Linked DNA regions of Tunturibacter gelidoferens. The protein of the gene in region 1 binds, or shares a complex with, the protein of each later gene. Links are inferred from orthologs where the notes say so. Each region holds a gene or a part of one and is shown in the gene's direction. Other genes may lie near its edges.

Region 1 (3,430 bases):
GGGGCGTCGACGGCTACGTCGTGATTGCCGAGGATCGCGTAGCGCAGGGGGGCGGTGAGGGTGGCAACGATCTCGGCGCAGCGGTGGGCTGCGTGTTTGCCTGCTATGAAGGTGATGGAGCCGTGGGTGATGAAGTCGCCGGTGAGGAGGACGAGGTCTGCGGCCAACGTGTTGACCTTGCTGATGACGCGCTCGAGGAAGAAGGGCTCGGTGTACTCGTCGAGGTGGATGTCGCTGAGTTGAACGATGCGGTAGCCATGGAAGGCGGAGGGAAGATTTGCGATGGCGATGGGGCGTTGGACGACGTCGACTTCGTGGCGAGCGATCTCTCCAGAGTAGAGAGCCAGAGCTGCGGCGGTGGTCCCTGAGCCTATGAGGAAGTTGCGTCGAGTAAAGCGCGACGGCTGAGCGGATTGAGAGCCGGGCATACTTCATGATACCGGTGGAAGGGGATAGACGAAAGGCGGTGTTCGATCTGGGAGTTGGGTAGAATCAGAGGTAATGAATTTTAGTCTGAGAAAGAAAAGAGCCGGCGCTGGGGCGAAGGCAGCTGGCGTTGATGGGATCCTGATCACTCATCTGCCGGATGTTCGTTACTTGTGTGGATTCACCGGCTCGAGCGCGGTGCTGGCGTTGGTGGGCGCACGCGCAACGCTGTTTACCGATGGACGGTACACGGTGCAGGCGCGGGCGGAGGCGGCTGGGACTAAGGTCGTGATTGCGAAGAAGCCGGCTGTGGTGGCGGCTTGTGAATGGCTTGAAGCAACTGGGGTGAGGCGCTGTGGGTTCGACGCGGCGCATACGACGGTGACCGCTTTGGAGACGATGCGGAAGGCGCTTTCGGCGAAGGTGCGACGGGGGATGTTTGTGGCGGTGGGGCCGGTGGTGGCCAGGATGCGAGAGGTGAAAGATGCCGACGAGATAGAGCTGATACGGGCCGCTGCGCTGGTGGGGTGCGATCTATTTGATGGCATGCTGACGTATCTTGAGGCGGGGCTGACTGAGGTGGAGGTGGCGGCGACGCTGGAGTACGCAGCGAGGCTAGCGGGTGCGGAGGGGATGTCGTTCGATACGATCGTTGCGAGTGGAGAGCGATCGGCGCTGCCGCATGGGCGAGCGACGAGGGCAAAGCTGCCGAAGCAGGGGTTCGTGACGTTGGACTTCGGTGTTATTCTCGACGGATATTGCAGCGATATGACCCGTACCGTGCACATGGGCAAGGCGTTGCGTAATGAGCGGGACGTGTATGATTCTGTGCTGGAAGCGCAGGAGGCTGCGGTCGCCGCTGTGGCGCCGGGCGTGACTGCCGGAGAGGTGGACGAGGCGGCCAGGAGCGTTTTGCGGAGGGTGAAGCTGGATAAATACTTCAGCCACTCTACCGGGCACGGTGTTGGGTTGGAGATTCATGAAGGACCGAGACTTGCAGCGAAGCAGACGCAGGTGTTAAAGCAGGGAATGGTGATTACAATCGAACCTGGTGTGTATATGCCGGGACAGTTCGGTTTGCGCATTGAAGATATGGTTTTGGTGACGGCTAATGGCGGTGAAGTTTTGACGCCCAGTGTGAAGGCCTGGATAGAGCTCTAAAAAAGACATGGTGCCGGAAGAGGCACGGGAAGAGACATGATGGACGGAAATAAGTTGAATGAGCTGCGCGAACTGGTCGAGTTTTTGAAGGCGAATGAGATCGCCGAGTTCGATATGGAGCAGGACGACCTGAAGGTGCGGATCAAGTTTGCGGGTGAGCCTGCTGCCGCGCCTGCCGGTGGGTTTGATATGGCGCAGTTGAGTCGATTGATGGCGTCAGCTCCTGCTGCTGCGCCGGTGTCTGCTGCTGCTCCTGTGGGTGGGGCGATTGCAGCTGCTCCGGCTGCTGAGGTTGAGGAAAAGCTGCATGAGGTGAAGTCGCCTATTGTGGGGACCTTCTATGAGTCGCCGTCACCGGGCGCGCCTGCGTTTGTGAAGGTAGGCGATCAGGTGGAAGTGGGGCAGGTGCTCTGCATCGTTGAGGCCATGAAGCTGATGAACGAGATTGAGTCCGATGTGGCCGGCGAAGTGGTGAAGCGGATCGCGGCGAGCGGCCAGCCGGTGGAGTATGGACAGGCACTGTTTGCCATCAAGTCGCGATAAGAGACGGTAGCGATCCGTCAGCAAAGATTCGTAAAAGATCGATGGAAGGCTCCTGTATTTATGTTTCGTAAGGTATTGATTGCCAATCGTGGGGAGATTGCACTGCGCGTGATCAGCGCTTGCAAAGAGATGGGTATCCGCACGGTCGCGGTATATAGCGAGGCTGATCGGAATTCGCTTCATGTGCGGTTTGCCGATGAGGCGATCTGCATTGGACCTCCACGTTCGGCGGACAGCTATCTGAATGTGCCTGCCGTGATCTCGGCGGCTGAGATTGCGGACGTTGACGCGATTCATCCCGGGTATGGATTGTTGAGCGAGAATGCGAACTTCGCAGAGGTGTGCCGGGCTTCGAATATCAAGTTCATTGGGCCTCCGCCAGAGGTGACGCGGATGATGGGCGAGAAGTCCACGGCGCGACAGACGATGAAGAAGGCGAAGGTGCCGATTCTGCCGGGGTCGGACGGCGTGATTGCCGACGAAAACGAAGCGCTGGAGTGGGCGAAGGATGTGGGATATCCGGTGATTCTGAAGGCTGTCGCAGGCGGCGGCGGTCGCGGAATGCGCATCTGTCGCAACAAAGAAGAGCTACCGGGGATGTATCAGCAGGCTTCTACGGAAGCAGCGAATGCATTCGGCAACGGCGATATGTACATGGAGAAGTTCATTGAACGACCTCGGCATATCGAGTTCCAGGTGCTGGCGGATGAGCATGGAAATGTAATGAGCCTGGGCGAGCGGGAGTGTTCGATTCAGCGTCGGCATCAGAAGCTGATCGAAGAGGCTCCTAGTCTGATGATCACGCCGAAGTTGCGGGAGGAACTAGGTAAGACGATCAAGCGAGCGCTGGAGAATATCGGTTATTGGAACGCCGGGACCATCGAATTTTTGATGGATGAGGATGGCAAGATCTACTTCATCGAGATGAACACCCGGATCCAGGTGGAGCATTGTGTCACCGAGATGGTTACAGGAATTGACCTGGTAAAGGCTCAATTACGGATTGCCGCGGGGGAGAAGCTGACCTCGATTATTACGCGCCCGGTGGAGATTCGTGGACATGCGATCGAGTGCCGGATCAATGCAGAACATCCGGAGAAGTTCACACCCAGCGCCGGAAAGATTACGGCTTTCAATCTGCCGGGCGGCAATGGGGTGCGGGTGGATACTGCCCAATATGCTGAGGGATTTGTGCCGCCTTACTACGATTCGTTGATCGCAAAGCTGATCTGCCATGGATCGGATCGCGAAGATGCGATGAACAAGATGCAGCGGGCTCTGAGCCAGTTTGTGGTGCAGG
Region 2 (3,646 bases), 3.2 Mb from region 1 along the record:
CGTCTTGCGTCCAACTGGAACCTGGATTCGGGATGCACGTTCTTCGTTTGTGCTGGTCGGGATGACTGGCACAGCCATCGCGGCCGGACTTTGTCTTGCGATAAAGACACCTCCGGGTTCAACCGCGGGAATTTGGGAGATTCGGGGAGACCTTTTCACTGCGTTGCTCGACTGTGAGCTTTTTCTTGCGATGCTCTTTGCTTCCAATAGGTTAGGGTTGGAATGGCGTAACCATGTGATGGCTTTGGCCCAAGGGTTGACCCTTTGGGCGTTCGGTTCCGCCGTTAGCGACCTAGCCAGTATCTTTCTGGGGTGGACCCAGCAGTATCGAGTTGTCCAGCTTTTCCCCTCTTTCCTCTATATAGCCGTCCTACTGTATTGGATCGTCGCCTTTTGGAGGCCGGAACGTGTCCGCGCGCCTCTGTCGAACGAAATGAAAGATTATCTCGTTGCTCTTCACAGCCGAGTGCAGTACGATCTTCAGCAGGTCACTCGGACGCGCGACCACACGTAACCCATATGGCACCTATAGTCATTACCGCTCTGGTTACTATCCTGTTAGGCTGCGCGCTTCTCCATTCGTATTTGACGGCACGGCGTTTGGCTCGCTGTACGTGGGAGGAGCTGGTGGCGAAGCTTCATCCGGTTGAATCCAAGGGAGTCATGACTGTGGCGCTGAACCACCTTGTGCCGCAGAAGGACGCTCTTGAGCTGGAACCGGCAGAGATGTGGAGTTTGATGGGCGGCCTTGAAGGGGTTCAGCGTATGCGAGAAAACGCCCGGATCCTGGTCGCGCTCGCCTCCTATGTGGAACGCTGGAACTTCGACGAAGGCATCATCATTGCTGAGCGTATGCGCCGCGATGGTTTGCAGCTGCGTCGCGCTGTCACGCAGATTATGCTGGCAACCTTCTTCGGAAGGCAACAGATGCGAATTCCCTTTTATCTGCACGAAGTGGCTTCTTCGTACTACCTGATGCGGCAGAGGTTGCTGGTTCTGTATGAGACCAACCATGCCGGCCTCTACTCCCGTCTCGCCGAAGCGCTCTGACTCCAGCTCAAGAACCAGCGCACCGCTGCCCTGTTCAGTCGTTACAATGAACAGGGCAGCGGTCGAAAGGGCATGCAAGGATGAGTTGGTTCAAGCGCGAAGATAACGAGATCGTCAATGACTCGGAGAAGACGGTTCGGACCGAGGGACTGTGGATCCGTTGCCCCGACTGCGGCAAGATTCTATTCAAGGCCGAGCTTGAAGCGAACCAGCACGTCTGTTGGCATTGCGGTCATCACTTCCGCGTTGATGCTCGTACGCGCATTGAGAACTTGCTGGAGCCGGGGTATGAGCTTGTCGACCTGGAACTTCGCTCGACCGATCCGTTGAACTTTACCGATCTGAAGCCCTACAAGCGGCGGCTTGCGGAGGCACAGACGAAGACGGGCCTGAACGACGCAATCGTCAACGCAATTGGGCAGCTTGGGCCGCACAGCGTTGTCCTGAGCGTAATGGAGTACGCCTTTATCGGCGGGAGCATGGGCGCAGTTGTTGGGGAGACGATTGCGCGTGCGGTCGACCGCTCGCTGGCTACACGACATCCGCTAATCATCGTTGCGGCCTCGGGTGGCGCGCGCATGATGGAGGGCATCGCTTCGCTGATGCAGCTGGCGAAGATCTCTGCGGGCCTGGCGCGCCTGGATGACGCGAAGATTCCTTATATCTCCGTGATGACGGATCCGACTACGGGTGGCGTCACTGCAAGCTTTGCTATGCTTGGCGACCTGAATATTGCAGAGCCGGGGGCGTTGATTGGCTTCGCGGGTCCGCGCGTGATTGAGCAGACGATTCGGCAGAAGCTGCCGGAGGGCTTTCAAAGATCAGAGTTCTTGCTTGAGCATGGGTTTCTTGATGCGATTGTCTCGCGCAAAGAGATGAAAGAGTATCTTTCGCAGACCCTAAGCTGGATGGGCGCTTAGGCGCGCGCCTTGTGAATCGCATATGCAATCGGCGAGTCCATCACGCACAGCGCTTCGCGTAGCACTACGCCGTGCGGCGCACCAACTCTACGACGCAAAGCCTCTCGTCTTCGAAGACCCTGTTGCAGTCCCCATCCTCGGCGACTCCTACGCGGAGGAATTACGCCGGACTCCAACTCGCAATCCAGATCGAAAGGATCGGCCGTTCTCTGTTGCTCTGCGCGCTTTCCTGGTTGCACGTAGTCGCTACGCCGAAGACACTCTTGCTCAAGCTGTCTCTCAGGGAGTCAGCCAGTATGTTGTGCTGGGGGCGGGCCTCGATACGTTTGCCCATCGCAATCCCTATCCGCAACTTCGCGTCTTCGAGGTGGATCACCCGGCGACGCAACAGTGGAAGCGCGAGCTTCTTGAGAGCACTGCGCTAACTGCGCCAGAAAACCTTACTTATGTGTCGGTGAACTTTGAGGAGCAGACTCTGCTCGATCAGCTGGAGGCGGGCGGGTTCAACGCGAAGGTGCCGGCGGTGTTCGCGTGGCTTGGCGTGGTCCCGTACCTTACGCTTGAGGCCTTCCGCGCTACGGTGGGGTTCCTTACATCGCAGGCTGCCGGCAGTGCGCTCGTTCTGGACTACGGGCAGCCTCGGTCGGCGCTTCCGTTCTTTGAGCAGTTGGCCCATGATTCTCTTGCTTCGCGGGTGCAACAGGCCGGAGAGCCGTTCAAGCTCTTCTTCACTCCAGCTGAGATCGCTATAGAACTCAGCACTTTTCGCGCTCTTGAAGATCTTGGGTCGGCTGAGATCAATGCCCGCTACTTCGCTGATCGGGCCGACTCGCTGAAAGTCCTTGGGAGTGCCGGGCGGTTGCTTCGTGCATGGCTGTGAGGATCGGCGGAGAGCCGACCATCGTAGGATTGAGTAACTAGTTGCGAACTCGCTTTCGACTGTTCGTCGATAGATGAGCGATGAACGCTGCAAGCACAAACAGGAGACGAGTGTCGCATGACGAAGACGAAGAACGCTGTTCACCGCTGCGCATGGGCCGACAACGATCCATTGATGCAGGACTATCACGACGAAGAGTGGGGCGTGCCGGAGCGCGACGGTCGCGCGCTTTGGGAGGCGTTGATGCTCGACGGCTTTCAGGCTGGACTGTCCTGGCTCACCATCTTGCGGAAGCGCGAGGCTTTTCGTAAAGCCTTCCGTAACTTCGATCCGAAGAAGGTGGCACGGATGGGGGAAGGTGACATAGAGCGCCTGCTACAGAATGAAGGCATCATCCGCTCGCGCGCCAAGATCGAAGCGACCATCAATGGGGCGCGGATTTATATGGCAATGGCGGATGCGGGAGAAGACTTTTCGGCTTACGTATGGAAGATGGCTGGTGGTAACCCTATTCAAAATAGCGGGCCGGTTCCGGCGAAGACTGAGTTGTCGGAGGAGATCTCTGCAGCGCTGAAGAAGCGTGGCTTCAAGTTTGTCGGACCCGTCATCGTGTATGCGTGGATGCAGGCCGTTGGCATCGTGAATGACCATAGCCCTGATTGCTTTCGGCGTAAGACCGTCTGAGCGGTCCGCAGTTTTTCGCTAGAGTAGCGCTGTACTGACGTGAGTCTGTTATTGGGCGGCTTTGGTGGCAAACATACCTGCGGCGGCGAGGTTCGCGGTCAGCTCTGCTGGG

Evidence for each region. The genes of interacting proteins can lie anywhere in the genome.
Region 2: the proteins of accB (region 1) and accD are in contact, whole or in part, in a solved structure (PDB 8UXZ), measured with the Escherichia coli proteins. The link is inferred for Tunturibacter gelidoferens from one-to-one orthologs.

What each region holds. Positions count from the first base shown.
Region 1 is NZ_CP132938.1:4,208,088-4,211,517, reverse strand. Bases 635-3,378 are described here. They hold accB (acetyl-CoA carboxylase biotin carboxyl carrier protein), read left to right. Parts: upstream 635-1,626; coding sequence 1,627-2,130; downstream 2,131-3,378. Other genes in these bases: accC (acetyl-CoA carboxylase biotin carboxylase subunit), read left to right, coding at 2,191-3,378; RBB81_RS18290 (Xaa-Pro peptidase family protein), read left to right, coding at 635-1,587. Outside these bases: RBB81_RS18295 (metallophosphoesterase), read right to left, coding at 1-428; more of RBB81_RS18290, read left to right, coding at 502-634; more of accC, read left to right, coding at 3,379-3,430. UniProt on the Escherichia coli protein: This protein is a component of the acetyl coenzyme A carboxylase complex; first, biotin carboxylase catalyzes the carboxylation of the carrier protein and then the transcarboxylase transfers the carboxyl group to form malonyl-CoA.
Region 2 is NZ_CP132938.1:1,007,830-1,011,475, forward strand. The notes cover bases 310-3,050. They hold accD (acetyl-CoA carboxylase, carboxyltransferase subunit beta), read left to right. Parts: upstream 310-1,130; coding sequence 1,131-1,970; downstream 1,971-3,050. Other genes in these bases: RBB81_RS04680 (hypothetical protein), read left to right, coding at 310-514; RBB81_RS04685 (hypothetical protein), read left to right, coding at 628-1,050; RBB81_RS04695 (class I SAM-dependent methyltransferase), read left to right, coding at 1,993-2,850; RBB81_RS04700 (DNA-3-methyladenine glycosylase I), read left to right, coding at 2,968-3,050. Also shown: more of RBB81_RS04680, read left to right, coding at 1-309; more of RBB81_RS04700, read left to right, coding at 3,051-3,534; RBB81_RS04705 (DUF302 domain-containing protein), read right to left, coding at 3,583-3,646.